DNA from 2 places in the Rhodoferax sp. LS1R11 genome. Region 2 is predicted to be linked to the other one. Evidence: riboswitches for the same ligand, from Rfam matches in the RefSeq annotation. Region 2 holds a riboswitch; the other holds the start of a gene.
The links. A riboswitch is a leader RNA that binds a small molecule or an ion and turns the genes downstream of it on or off. The one in region 2 is predicted to bind S-adenosylhomocysteine.
Positions count from the first base shown of each region.

Region 1 (7,506 bases), on a different contig from region 2:
GCGCGGGTCGCCCTGTGTGTACCAGGGCGATGAGTTGGGCCTGCCCGAGGCGGTGATTGGCTACGAAGACCTGCAAGACCCTTACGGCATCACCATGTGGCCCGAGTTCAAGGGACGCGATGGCTGCCGTACGCCCTTGCCTTGGTTGTCTGACGCGCATGACCTGGGCTTTGCCCCTGGCCATTCGGTGGCGCATGCGCCGTGGCTGCCCGTGTCGGAGATGCATCGCGGTCTGGCCGTGGATGCGCAGGAGGTGCAGGGTGGTTCCCTGCTCGGGTTCTATCGGAATTTGCTGCATTGGCGCAAGACGCAACCGGCTTTGATCGAGGGTGAGATGACCTTGCTGACGGCAGACCCGCAGGTGTTGGCCTTTGTGCGGAGTTGTCCGATCCAGAGGGTGCTGTGCCTGTTCAACCTCAGTGCTGAACCCGCCCTGTGGCGTATGCCGGCAGCTTGCGTCGTGAATGAGGTACTGTCCGGCAGCGGTCTGGAAGGTGCCCGGTTGACCGGTTCCGAAGTGCAATTGGCGCCTTGGGCCGGGATGTTCGTGCGTCTGTCCTGATCGCGCTGTCCCCGTACACTTCTGTCCTTACGAAGGGATAAGTGTGTGAATATCAGGCAACTTGCCAAGGAACTGGGACTTTCGACTTCCACGGTCAGTCGTGCGCTGAACGGGTACAAGGATGTGAACCCCCAAACCCGTCAACGCGTGGAGGAGGTGGCTCAGTTGATGGGCTACCGGGCCGATGCGGGCGCCCGTCGGCTGGTGCGTGGCCGTACTGACGCGATCGGGATCGTCTATTCAGCCGCCGTTGAGAACCTGGGCAACCCCCAGTTTCTGGACATGGCGGGCGGACTTGCTGAGCGCCTGGAGCAGGATCAGCTGGATTTGCTGTTGGCGGTGGCCAGTGACGATCATGAGCTGAATATTTTTGAGCGTCTGTTTCGGGGCGGCCGGGTGGATGCAGTCGTGGTCCCGAACACCCGCCTGCAGGACAACCGTGTGGACTACCTTCTGGAGAAGGGCTATCCCTTTTTGGCCTACGGACGAACGGCTGAATGCAGCAACTACTCGTGGTTCGATTTTGACAATGTCCGGGGCAGCGAACTCGCCGTGCAGCACTTGCTCAAGCTTGGGCACACGCGTTTTGCCTATGTGCATTCGCCGCTGGACTTGAATTTTGCGGTTCAACGCCATCAGGGGTTCATGTCCGCGTTGGGGCAGGCTGGTCTTGCGTGTGTCCCTTCCTGTGTGGTGGGGCCCGCGGTGGACCGACGCAGTGGACTTGAGGCTGTGACCCGGCTTTTGGCCCTGCGTGAGCGGCCGACCGCCATCGTGGTGGACAACAACCTGGGGGGCATTGGGGTCTTGCGCGGGCTGGTGGACGCGGGGGTTCGGCTGGGTCAGGATGTGTCGGTCATCGTGCATGGCGATATTCCCAGTGACACCTTGTTGTTTGGTCTCGATGTCACCACGGTAACCCAGCCCACGGCGCATGCGTCTGGCGTCACGATGGCCGAGATGGTGCTGCAACTGTTGCGTCATCCCGATGCGGGGCCTTTGCAGATTTTGAGAAATCCCGAGTTGGTGGTGGGGTCGACGACCGGGCCGGCGCCCTGAGGCGGTCATGCCATGCACACGCCGGGCAAGCTTGCACTTATAATTGGTGCTCCCGAGGAGCGTTGCAACTCACCTGGCGTCTTGCGATGACTGGTTGTGAGTGAGGCTCGGACCGCGTGTTTTGGAGATTTCCAATTCACCGCATCAACTGCGCTCACCCACTGGTCTGTGTGGTGAGTTACCCCGAAAATCGTTTCCAGGTCGCCACCGCGCCAGCCAGTGATTCTTAATTTATTTTTGGAGTCAAACATGAGCGCCGTACTGAAATTAGTCAAACCCCAAGCCAAAGCAAAAGCCCCAGCCCGCGTCAAGACCGCCGTCAAAGCCGTGGCCAATCCATCCGTCAAGCTGGAGGACTTCAAGGTCGCTGACATGAGCCTGGCGGCCTGGGGTCGCAAAGAGCTGAACATCGCCCAGACCGAGATGCCCGGTCTGATGGCCATTCGTGAAGAATTTGCCAAAGTACAGCCGCTGAAAGGCGCGCGCATCACCGGCTCCTTGCACATGACCATCCAGACCGGCGTGTTGGTCGAAACCTTGCAAGCCCTCGGCGCCGAAGTGCGTTGGGCCTCGTGCAATATTTTCTCCACACAAGACCACGCCGCTGCCGCGCTGGTCGAGGCGGGCACCCCAGTTTTTGCCTACAAGGGCGAGACGCTGGCTGACTACTGGGATTACACCCATCGCATTTTTGAATTTGGCGGCAAAAAGGGTTCGGCTGCTGAAGGTCCGAACATGATTCTGGACGACGGCGGCGATGCGACTTTGCTCATGCATTTGGGTGCCAAGGCAGAGAAAGACCTCAAAGTGCTGGCCAAGCCCGGCAGCGAAGAAGAGATTTGTCTCTTCAATGCCATCAAGGCCAAGCTGAAGCTGGATCCCACCTGGTACAGCCGCCGCCTGAAAAACATCATCGGCGTGACCGAAGAAACCACCACGGGTGTGCTGCGCTTGAATGAGATGTCCGCCAAGGGGGAACTGGCTTTCCGCGCCATCAATGTGAACGACTCCGTGACCAAGAGCAAGTTCGACAACCTCTACGGTTGCCGCGAATCGCTGGTGGACGCCATCAAGCGCGCGACCGACGTGATGATTGCCGGCAAAGTGGCTTGTGTCGCCGGTTACGGCGATGTGGGCAAGGGTTCGGCCCAAGCGCTGCGCGCCCTCTCGGCCCAGGTATGGGTGACCGAAGTGGACCCCATCAATGCGCTGCAAGCCGCCATGGAAGGCTACAAAGTGGTCACCATGGAATACGCCGCCGACAAGTGCGATATTTTTGTCTCCGCCACCGGCAACAAGAATGTCATTACTTACAAGCACATGGCCGCCATGAAGGACCAGGCCATCGTCTGCAACATTGGCCACTTTGACAACGAGATTGATGTCGCATCCCTGGACAAATGCAAGTGGGAAGAGATCAAGCCCCAGGTGGATCATGTGATTTTCCCGGCCAAAGGCAAAACGCCCTCCAAGCGCATCATCCTGCTGGCCAAGGGCCGCTTGGTCAATTTGGGTTGTGGTACCGGCCACCCCAGCTTTGTGATGTCGTCGAGCTTTGCGAACCAGACCATCGCCCAGATCGAGTTGTTCACCAAGCCCAAAGAATACAAAGCCGGCAAGGTATATGTGTTGCCCAAGCATCTGGACGAAAAGGTGGCCCGCTTGCACCTGAACAAGGTCGGCGCCATGCTGACCGAACTCACGGATGAGCAAGCCGCTTACATTGGCGTGAATAAAGCGGGCCCCTACAAAGCCAACACGTATCGCTACTGATGAGAATTGATCAACTCCTGGTGGCCCGTGGCCTCGCCAGCACCCGTTCACAAGCCCAGCGCCTGATTGCAGACGGGGTGCAGTGGCGCAAGGGCGACGAATGGAAAACAGTGACCAAAAATGGTGATGATGTTCCCGACGACGCCCCCATTCAACTGCTGGACGATTCCGAGGCGCGTTACGTCTCTCGTGGCGGTCTGAAGCTGGAAGCGGCGTTGCAAAAGGTGGGCTTGTCCGTCACTGGACTGGCGTGCCTGGATGTCGGTCAGTCCACGGGTGGTTTTACCGACTGCCTGTTGCAGCAGAGTGCCAAGTCCGTGGTGGGTGTGGATGTGGGCAGTGCCCAGTTGCACCCCCGCCTGCGTGAAGACCCGCGTGTTCTGTGTGTGGAAAAGGTGAATGCCCGCTCGCTGGTTGCTGCTGATTTGATAGCTGCTTACGAAGACAGTACGGGGGCTAGCGGTCAGTTTTATGCTGAAGACGGTGATGAGGCCGGGACAGAGTTTGCACCTGAGTTTGATCTCATCGTGGCCGACCTGTCCTTCATTTCTCAGACCTTGGTGCTGCCCGCCGTCGTGCCCTTGTTGAAAGACGGGGGCACGTTGTTGACTCTGGTCAAGCCTCAGTTCGAGTTGCAACCTGGCCAGGTGGGTAAGGGTGGCATTGTCAAAGATGCTTCGTTTTATCCGTTGATCGAGCAGCGTTTGCGTGATGCCTGCGCAGCGCTGGGATTGACCGTGACTGCGTGGTTCGACTCGCCTATCGAAGGCGGCGACGGTAACCGCGAGTTTTTCATTTGCGCCCGCAAGTAGCGCCGCATATTTCTTGAACCCTTGCGGGACAGACCGCTGCGGCATGGCCCGCACGGGCTGTCCGCATTAAATTTGACGACTCGCCATGACCGAGACTACCCACACGCCCTTGAGCTTTGAGTTTTTTCCGCCCAAAACCCCTGAAGGCGTCGACAAGCTGCGCGTGGTGCGCCAGCAGCTCTATGCATTGAAGCCTGAGTTTTGCTCCGTCACCTACGGTGCAGGGGGTTCCACGCAAGAAGGCACCTTCAACACGGTGCGCGACATCCTGGCCGAGGGCGTGAGCGCGGCCTCCCACTTCTCATGCATTGGCGCTACGAAGGCGACGGTCCGTTCCCAGTTGGCTCTGCTCAAATCCATGGGCGTCAAGCGGTTGATTGCATTGCGGGGTGACCTCCCCAGTGGATACGGAGCCGGCGGTGAATTTCACTATGCCAGCGATCTGGTGACCTTTATCCGATCGGAAACAGGGGATGACTTCCACATTGAAGTGGCGGCCTACCCTGAGACGCACCCGCAAGCCAAGTCCCCTGCGGCTGACGTGCAGGCCTTCGCAGCCAAAGTCAACGCGGGCGCCAATTCAGCCATCACGCAGTATTTTTACAACGCCGACGCTTACTTCCGGTTTGTCGAGGAGGCGGATGCGTTGGGTCTGACCGTTCCGGTGATACCCGGCATCATGCCTATCGCCAGCTCAACCCAGCTGTTGCGCTTCAGCGATGCCTGCGGCGCCGAGATTCCACGCTGGATTCGACTTCGCCTGCAAAGCTTTGGTGACGACACGGCCTCCATCAAGGCTTTTGGGCTGGACGTAGTTACCGGCTTGTGCGAGCAGTTGCTTGCAGGCGGTGCACCGGGTCTGCACTTCTACTCCATGAATCAAAGCAGTGCGTCATTGGAAATCTGCAGTCGTCTTGGGCTGTAGTCGCTGCTGCCTCTCATAAGTTGGCGCACTGTAAGATCGCCCGGCAATCAACACGTTTAAGAATCAGGCTATGAAAATACTATTGACGGGCGCCGCCGGTTTTATCGGCATGACAACCGCTCTGCGCCTGCTGGCACGCGGCGACGAAGTGGTGGGTCTTGACAATCTCAACGATTATTACGACGTCAAGTTGAAGGAAAGTCGCTTGAGCCGACTCACGTCACACCCTGCATTTCGCTTTGTGAAAATGGATGTGACCGATCGTCCAGGTATGGAGCAGTTATTTGCAGCGGAAAAGTTTGACCGTGTCATCCATCTGGCGGCTCAAGCTGGTGTGCGCTACTCCCTGCAAAACCCGCATGCCTATATTGAAAGCAATATCGTCGGGTTCACCAATGTCCTGGAAGGCTGTCGTCATTCCAAAGTAGCGCACCTGGTTTACGCCTCCAGTTCCAGTGTGTATGGTGGCAACACGAAAATGCCGTTTTCCGAGCATGACAGCGTGGACCACCCTGTCAGCCTGTACGCCGCCACCAAAAAAGCCAATGAGCTGATGGCTCACACCTACAGTCATTTGTATGGCTTGCCCACCACGGGGCTTCGCTTCTTCACGGTATACGGCCCGTGGGGACGACCCGATATGGCGCTATTCCTGTTCACCAAAGCTATTTTGGAAGGGCGGCCGATCGACGTGTTCAATCATGGCGATATGAAGCGCGACTTTACCTATGTGGATGACATCGTGGAAGGCGTGATCCGGGTGCTGGACCGTGTGGCTTCAATCAATCCGGCCTACGATGCCCAATTGGCTGACCCGGCCACCAGCAATGCGCCCTACCGGGTTTTCAATATTGGCAACAATAACCCGGTTCCTCTACTCGACTTCATTGCCTGCATTGAAGACGCGGTGGGACAAAAGGCGGTAAAAAACCTGCTTCCTTTGCAGGACGGTGACGTACCGGCCACCTATGCCAATACCGATGCGCTGCAGGAATGGGTTGGATTCGTGCCTGGCACGAGCATCCAGAGTGGCGTGGCGAATTTCGTGGCTTGGTATCGCTCGTATTACAAAGTTTGAGCTATATCAACTCGGTTTGCAGGTGCCTGATCAAACCGCGTGCGCCTGCCTCACACAAATCAAGCACCCGTTCAAACCCCTGTATCGCTCCGTAGTAGGGGTCACGCACCTCACTGTCGTTGAGGGGCTGAGCAAACGCCAGAAAAAGTTTCAACTTGTGGAGGCTGGTAGTGGGACAGAGGCGCAGCAGATAGTTCAGGTTGTCCTGATCCATCGCCAAGATCAAATCGTAATGATCAAAATCCTTTTCGGTGACCTGGCGCGACCGGGTCTTGTCGATAGCATAGCCGCGGCTTTTCAACGTGGTTTTTGCTCTCGGGTCAGGGGGGGCGCTGATGCGGCCAGTATGGGTGCCTGCCGAGTCAACTTGGACCATGCGTGACAGTCCCGCTTGTTCGGCCATTCGCAAAGTCACCACCTGTGCCATCGGTGAACGGCATATATTGCCCATGCAGACCATCAGTAGTTTCGTCATTAGGATTTTTTTTGAAACCGCAAAAATAGGCGCTATTTCGGCCTGCTTTGAGGCTTATTATTTCTCCGACGGTACTCAAAATCATACGTCCATAGAGGGTGGACTTGGATGCGGTAATAATCGCGGACGAAGGTGAATATATTCCAATTGGGGCAGCAGATGACAGCGACGACCGAAGAACGCGCGAGGATCCAGGGGGCGGTGGCAGTTCTCTCACAGGTCGATAAAACTTACCATCTCGACTCGGTCAGTGTTCCCGTCATCAAAGGTGTTGACATTTTTGTTCGTCGCGCCTGTTTTACCGTGTTGTTGGGCCCCTCGGGGAGCGGTAAAACGACGCTGCTCAACATGATCGGCTGCATTGACAAGCCAGATAGAGGAGAGGTCATCGTTGCCGATTGCAGGGTGGGCGAGTTGAGTGATGATAAGTTGTCAGACTTCAGGGCAAAGAATATCGGTTTCATTTTTCAAAATTTCAACTTGCTTCCTGTTCTGAGTGCTTACGAGAACATTGAATACCCACTGCTGTTAGCTGGGACCTCGGCCAAAAAACGCGGTGAACGCGTGCCCAAGTTGCTTGATGCGGTGGGGCTGGGGGATAAGGCGAAAAACCTGCCCGGGCAATTGTCTGGCGGGCAACGCCAGCGGGTTGCCATTGCCCGCGCCTTGGCGCGAAAGCCAAAGTTGGTGATCGCCGACGAACCGACCGCGAATCTCGACAGCCAGACCGGGGCCGCAATTTTGGCATTGATGCGCCGCATGGTCGATCGTTATGAAATTTCCTTCATTTTTTCGTCCCATGATCCGGACGTGATCAAGGCC
Region 1 covers NZ_JBWMAW010000008.1:105,216-112,721, reverse strand. The annotation lists gene AC097N_RS11545 (alpha-glucosidase family protein) at 1-562, shown strand, start outside; gene AC097N_RS11540 (substrate-binding domain-containing protein) at 608-1,621, shown strand; S-adenosyl-L-homocysteine riboswitch at 1,669-1,784, shown strand; gene ahcY (adenosylhomocysteinase) at 1,871-3,394, shown strand; gene AC097N_RS11530 (TlyA family RNA methyltransferase) at 3,394-4,206, shown strand; gene metF (methylenetetrahydrofolate reductase [NAD(P)H]) at 4,292-5,131, shown strand; gene AC097N_RS11520 (NAD-dependent epimerase) at 5,202-6,209, shown strand; gene AC097N_RS11515 (low molecular weight protein-tyrosine-phosphatase) at 6,211-6,684, opposite strand; gene AC097N_RS11510 (ABC transporter ATP-binding protein) at 6,844-7,506, shown strand, end outside.
Region 1: another riboswitch for S-adenosylhomocysteine. It lies ahead of ahcY (adenosylhomocysteinase); the one in region 2 lies ahead of metH (methionine synthase).

Region 2 (7,506 bases):
TGCACGGGCCGTTGCACGCCAGGGCAAATCCAACCAGGCTTTGCAGGGGCAGGAGATCGATGTGCACTTGCTGCTCGATGATGCAGCCGTCAAGTTCCTGAATATTGCGGCCGCCCGTCTGGGCTGGTCGGCACGCAGCACCCACCGGGCTCTGAAGGTCGCCCGTACCATTGCTGATCTGGCTGGGGCACCGACCACCCAGGTCGCCCACTTGGCGGAAGCCATGCAGTACCGGCGCTCAGTTGCCCAGACTGTTGGGGCGTGATTTTTGGGCTGAGGGCAACTGGCCCTCAAACAGGCGGCTGATGGTGGCCAGGCGGACACCGGCTGTGCGCTCACCCAGCAAACCCGAGAGCAAGGTCATCAAATCGCTGCGCAAGTACCAGAGTGCCTGAATGTCAGGCGCGTACAAGACCCGCGCCCATACCTGCGCAAACTGGTGGCTTGTACCCAAGCCCACAATGCTGTCGAGCATCGCCTGGCGAATATCCTTGATGCGACTCTCTGGAACAACTTCCTTGGAGGGTTCGCCAAAGAGGCTCATCAGGCTGGATGCAAATTTTGATTTTTTCCAACTCATAACGATTTATTGAGCTTACGCGTGGCCTTGCGGAAATGCAAGATACGCGGAAACTGCCATCTATTGGACGAATTGGACCACCAAGCGGTCTCTTCAGGCGTTAATTATTGTGATGACATGTAACCATGCCCCAGCGCTTACAGGTTGGGCGCCAGCAGCCGCTGCAGGGCCTGCTCGTTCATCTGGCGGCGTGTGGCGAGGTCTTTAAGCTGGTCATCGCCAATCTTGCCCACGTTGAAATACGTGCTGTCCGGGTGCCCCAGGTAGAAGCCGCTCACGCTCGCCGCCGGTGTCATGGCCAGGCTCTCGGTCACGGCCATGCCGATGTCCTGGCACTGCAGCAGGTCGAACATTTCTTTTTTCACGCTGTGGTCGGGGCAGGCCGGGTAGCCCGGTGCCGGGCGGATGCCTTTGTACTTTTCGGCAATCAGGTCTTCCGGTGTCAGTGCCTCGCTGGGCGCGTAGCCCCACAGGTCCGCGCGGACCCGGTGGTGCAGGCACTCGGCAAAGGCCTCGGCCAACCGGTCGGCAATCGACTTGAGCATGATGGCCGAGTAGTCGTCATGGTCGTCCTCGAAGTATTTTTCCTTCTTGTCAACCCCAATGCCTGCGGTCACGGCAAAGATGCCCGCGTAGTCGGCGGCCACCCCCTTGGGGGCGACAAAGTCGGCCAGGCAGCGGCTGGGGCGCATCACGCCCTCAATCACCTGTTTTTCTGTTTGCTGGCGCAGGCCGTACCAGGTCATGGCGACCTCGGTGCGGGTCTCATCGGTGTAGAACTCGATGTCGTCGTCGTTCACCGAGTTGGCGGGGTACAGGCCAATCACCGCGTTGGCAGTCAGCCAGCGGCCTTCGATCAGGCGCTTGAGCATGCGCTGCCCGTCGGCATACACACGCACGGCCTCGGTGCCCACGACTTCGTCTTTCAGAATGGCCGGAAAAGGCCCCGCCAGGTCCCAGGTCTGGAAGAACGGGCCCCAGTCGATGAAGCGGGCCAACTCGGTCAAATCGAAATTTTTGAACACACGACGGCCAATGAACTTCGGCCTGGTCGGGGTGTAGCGCGCCCAACTCACTGGGGTCTTGTTGGCCCGGGCGCGGGCCAGGCTCCACATGGGCGTCTGTTTCTTGTTGGCGTGCTGCTCGCGCACCCGGTCGTAGTCGGTGTTGAGTTCGGCAATGTACTTCGCCGCCTGGTCGCTCAACAAACTCTGCGCCACACTCACACTGCGCGAGGCATCCGGCACATAGATCACCGGGCCTTCGTAGTGCGGCGCGATCTTGACGGCGGTGTGCACCCGACTGCAGGTGGCGCCGCCAATCATCAGGGGCATGTTCCTGAGGCGGAAGTACTCGTCCTTCTGCATCTCGCCCGCCACGTACTGCATCTCCTCCAGGCTGGGCGTGATCAGGCCGGAGAGGCCGATGATGTCCGCGCCCTCGGCCTTGGCCTTCGCGAGAATCTCGTGGCAGGGCACCATCACGCCCATGTTCACCACGTCAAAGTTGTTGCACTGGAGCACCACGGTCACGATGTTCTTGCCAATGTCATGCACATCGCCCTTGACCGTGGCAATGACGATCTTGCCCTTGGTGCGCACGTCGCGCCCGGCGGCTTCGTCCACGCGTTTTTCTTCCTCGATGTACGGAATCAGGTGCGCCACGGCCTGCTTCATCACGCGCGCACTCTTCACCACCTGCGGCAAAAACATCTTGCCCTGGCCAAACAGGTCCCCCACGATGTTCATGCCCGCCATCAGCGGGCCTTCAATCACGTGCAGCGGACGGCCCCCTTTGGCGAGCACGGCCTGGTAAGCCTCTTCGGTATCCGCCACGATGAAGTCGGTCACCCCGTGCACCATGGCATGGCTCAGGCGCTGCTCGACGGTTGCGGGCTGTTCGGCCGTACCGCGCCACTCCAGGCGTTTGCTGTCGTCCTTGGCCGCACCCTTGGCGTTTTCGGCAATCTCCACCAGACGTTCACCGGCGTCCGGGCGGCGGTTCAGCACCACGTCTTCCACGCGCTCGCGCAAGGTCGGCTCCAGGTCGTCATACACACCGACCATCCCGGCGTTGACAATGCCCATGTCCATGCCCGCCTGAATGGCGTGGTACAGAAACACGGTGTGAATCGCCTCGCGCACGGGGTCGTTGCCGCGGAACGAGAAACTCACATTCGACACGCCGCCCGACACCTTGGCGCCCGGCAGGTGCTGCTTGATCCAGCGCGTGGCGTTGATGAAGTCAACCGCGTAGTTGTTGTGTTCCTCAATGCCAGTGGCAATGGCGAAGATGTTGGGGTCAAAAATGATGTCTTCCGGCGGGAAGCCCACCTCGTCCACCAGGATGCGGTACGCGCGCTCGCAAATTTCGGTCTTGCGCTCATAGGTGTCGGCCTGGCCCAGTTCGTCAAACGCCATCACCACCGCGGCAGCCCCGTAGCGTCGCAGCAGCTTGGCCTGGTGTTTGAAGGCGTCCACACCTTCCTTCATGCTGATGGAGTTCACCACGGCCTTGCCCTGCACGCAGCGCAGGCCGGCTTCAATGACGCTCCATTTGCTGGAGTCAATCATCACCGGGACGCGTGAAATATCGGGCTCCGAGGCAATCAGGTTCAAAAAGCGCACCATGGCGGCCTGGCTGTCCAGCATGGACTCGTCCATGTTGATGTCGATGATCTGGGCGCCGTTCTCGACCTGTTGACGTGCCACGCTGAGCGCCTGCTCGTACTCGCCGTTCAGGATCATGCGGGCAAAGGCCTTGGAGCCGGTCACGTTGGTGCGCTCACCAATGTTGACAAACAAAGCGTCGGCGCCAATGCTCACTGGCTCCAGACCGGACAATTTCATGGGGGGAACAACGATTTCAGACATGCGACTCACCTGTGGCTAACTAAATTCAGGTGAGCGTCGTTGGGAAACTCCAAGCCTGACAGGCGGCTGGCCTGCTGCAACGCTCCTTGGAAGCTGACTATTTTAAGGGTTTGCTTGGGGGCCCGCATGGGCGGCGATCGGATTTGACGAACTGCATGGCTTGCGGACCCCCTTCGGATGCAAAAAATGCTGGTTTTTATGCTGAATTTGCATTCTTTCCGCCTTGTGAAAGGTTGATCCCATATAGTGGCGCGACAAATCAACCCCACCACACGCAAGAGGACGGCAATGACAAGCTCAAAAATCATTTACACACTCACGGATGAGGCGCCGTTGCTGGCGACCTACTCTTTCCTGCCAATCATCCGTACCTTTGCCGCTCCGGCAGGTATTGACATTGTCGAGAGCGACATTTCGGTGGCGGCGCGGGTGCTGGCCGAATTCCCCGAGTTCCTGGCAGATGCGCAAAAAGTGCCCAACACATTGGCCGAATTGGGCAAAAAAACCCTGGAGTCGGACACCAACATCATCAAGCTGCCCAACATCAGCGCCTCGGTGGGTCAGCTGATAACCTGTATCAAGGAACTGCAAGGCAAGGGCTACGCCATTCCCGATTTTCCCGAAGATCCGAAGACCGACGAAGACAAGGCCATCCGCGCCCGCTACTCCAAGTGCACCGGCAGCGCTGTCAACCCCGTGCTGCGTGAGGGCAACTCCGACCGCCGCGCGCCCAAGGCCGTCAAGGAATATGCCCGCAAGAACCCGCACAGCATGGCCGAGTGGAGCCAGGCTTCGCGCAGCCACGTGTCGCACATGCACCATGGCGACTTCTACCACGGTGAAAAGTCCCTGACGCTGGACAAGGCCCGCGACGTGAAGATGGAGCTGGTCACCAAGAGCGGCAAGACGGTCATCCTCAAGCCCAAGGTGTCGCTGCTGGACCGTGAAGTCATCGACAGCATGTTCATGAGCAAGAAGGCGCTGGTCGAGTTTTATGAAAAAGAAATCGAAGACGCGCACAAGACCGGCGTGATGTTCTCGCTGCACGTCAAGGCCACCATGATGAAGGTGTCGCACCCCATCGTCTTCGGCCACTGCGTGAAGATTTTCTACCGCGAAGCATTTGCCAAGCACGGCGCCTTGTTTGATGAACTCGGTGTCAACGTCAACAATGGCATGGCCAACCTGTACGAAAAGGTGGCGACGTTGCCCCAGTCCCAGCGCGAAGAAGTGCTGAAAGACCTGCACGCCTGTCACGCCAACCGCCCCGAGCTGGCCATGGTGGACTCGGCCAAGGGCATCACCAACTTCCATTCACCCAACGACGTGATCGTGGACGCCTCCATGCCCGCCATGATCCGCAGCGGCGGCAAGATGTGGGGGGCCGATGGCCGCCTGAAGGACGTGAAGGCCGTGATGCCCGAATCCACCTTTGCCCGTATCTACCAGGAAATCATCAACTTCTGCAAATGGCACGGCGCGTTCGACCCCAAGACGATGGGCACGGTGCCGAATGTGGGCCTGATGGCCCAGCAGGCCGAAGAATACGGCTCGCACGACAAGACCTTTGAAATTGCTGAAGACGGCGTGGCCAACATCACCGACCTGGCCACCGGCGAAGTGCTGCTGAGCCAGAACGTGGAAGCGGGCGACATCTGGCGCATGTGCCAGGTCAAGGACGCCGCCATCCGCGACTGGGTCAAGCTGGCCGTTAACCGCGCCCGCAACTCCGGCATGCCCACCGTGTTCTGGCTGGATGCCTACCGCCCGCACGAAGCCCAATTGATCACCAAGGTCAAGATGTACCTGCACGAGCACGACACTTCTGGCCTGGACATCCAGATCATGAGCCAGGTGCGCGCCATGCGCTACACCCTGGAGCGCGTGATCCGCGGCCAGGATACCATCAGCGCCACCGGCAACATCCTGCGCGACTACCTGACCGACCTGTTCCCCATCATGGAACTCGGCACCTCGGCCAAGATGCTGTCCATCGTCCCCCTGATGGCTGGCGGCGGCATGTACGAAACCGGTGCGGGCGGCTCGGCCCCCAAGCATGTGCAGCAGCTGGTGGAAGAAAACCACCTGCGCTGGGATTCGCTGGGCGAGTTTCTGGCGTTGGCCGTGTCGCTGGAGGACCTGAGCCTCAAGACGGGCAACAAGAAAGCTGCGATTTTGGCCAAAACGTTGGACGACGCGACCGGCATGCTGCTGGACCACAAAAAAGGTCCCTCAACCCGCACCGGCGAGTTGGACAACCGTGGCAGCCATTTCTACCTGGCCATGTACTGGGCCCAGGCAATGGCCGCGCAGACCGACGACAAAGACCTGCAAGCGAAGTTTGCGCCGCTGGCCAAGTCGCTCGCCGACAACGAGCAGCAGATTGTGGAAGAGTTCAGGGTCGTGCAGGGTCAGCCGGTCGACATTGGCGGTTATTACCTGGCCGACCCGGTCAAGGTCACGGCGATCATGCGCCCGAGCAGCACCTTCAATGCCGCGTTGGCGGCCGCTCAGGGTTGATCGTCAAACCGGCGTGATCTGTGCCTCGGCACAGATCCACAAGGGCAGAAGACGCAAGTCTTTCTGCCTTTTTTTATTGCTGGCGTTTTAGATGTCTTCCCAGCGTCCGCTGCTGCCGGACTTGAACAGCGCGTCAATCACCCGCATGTTGAGAATCGCGTCTTCCACGCCGTAGGGCAGGGGCATCTCGCCACGAATCACTTGCGAGAACGCGTCACCCTGCAGGGTGTACATGTTGCAGGGGGCCAGCGTCTCGGCCACGGCAGAGGCACCGCCTGGCAGACGGGCATCGTCCACAAAAATGCGGGTGGCGTCGCCCAAGGGCGCGTTGAACGGGATTTCAATCTCCAGCCGCTGTTTGGTGCCAATGGCCTGCACGCGCTGGTAGGGCACGGACTGGGTGGACACAGTGAAGTCCAGCCGGCGCCCCTGCCCAAAGTCCAGCATGGCCGTGACGGTGCGGTCGGTCTGGAATTCCGGGTCACGGTCGATCAAGGCGACGACGCGCAAAGGCTCGGCTTCGAACAGAAAACGCCCCGCCACGATGGCGTAGCCGCCAATGTCATACAGCGCGCCACCGCCCGCCTCCACCCGGTTGCGGATGTTGTCGGGCTGGCGGTTGAAGTACGAAAAAAACACCTGCACCGTGCGCAAATCCCCCAGGGCACCGCTGCGCACAATCTCGCGTGCGCGCAGCCACTGCGGGTGAAAACGCACCATGAAGGCCTCCATGATATGCACCTTGTCGGCCACCTCGCGCACCTGCGCCGCCTCTTCGGCATTCATCGAAAAAGGCTTTTCGCACAGCACATGCTTGCCTGCACGGGCCGCAGCCAGTGTCATCGGTACATGCAGGTCGTTGGGCAACGGGTTGTAGATGACCTCGATCGCGGGGTCGGCAAATAGTTCTTCATACGAGCCATAGGCGGTGGGGATGCCCATCTCGGTCGCTACGGCCTGGGCCTGCGGCAGTGAGCGCGAAGCAATGGCGCTGACATCGCACCACTGGCTGATCTGCAGGGCTGGAATGACTTTTTCGCGCCCGATTTTGGCCGTGCTGAGCACGCCCCATTTAACTTTGTTCATGGTGAGTAAAACGCTTGAAGTAATGGATGGCAATTAAAGCAGACACCGTAGACGATGTCAGTTCTGTGAATGGCGGCTCATTTCGGCCGAAAGCCGCTTGAAACGTAGCCAGGAAAAATAGGTCGCAGCCAGCAACACCAGCAGTACCGGGATGGCCCATAGTTTGCCTTGGTACAGATTGAGCAACAGAAATCGCAATTGATGCCCCCCGTCGGTGAACGCTGTGATGGCGCCCAGACCTTGCGAATTGAATGAAGGCGTCTGGTGCGCCAGATCGGTGATCAGTGGTGCCATCTCAGAGGAAATCAACAGAAAAGTGATGATCACCGGGATGCCCGCCAGTACCGCCCGAAACACATTGCCGCGCAGCATCAGGACGGAGAGGGACATGACTGAAATCAGGTTTGGCAGATCACCCAAAGGCAGCAACTTGTTGCCTGGCAAGAT
Region 2 covers NZ_JBWMAW010000012.1:37,855-45,360, reverse strand. The annotation lists gene AC097N_RS14645 (YifB family Mg chelatase-like AAA ATPase) at 1-265, shown strand, start outside; gene AC097N_RS14640 (hypothetical protein) at 239-544, opposite strand; gene metH (methionine synthase) at 718-3,453, opposite strand; S-adenosyl-L-homocysteine riboswitch at 3,478-3,547, opposite strand; gene AC097N_RS14630 (NADP-dependent isocitrate dehydrogenase) at 3,742-5,973, shown strand; gene AC097N_RS14625 (Gfo/Idh/MocA family protein) at 6,061-7,059, opposite strand; gene AC097N_RS14620 (PTS transporter subunit IIC) at 7,117-7,506, opposite strand, start outside.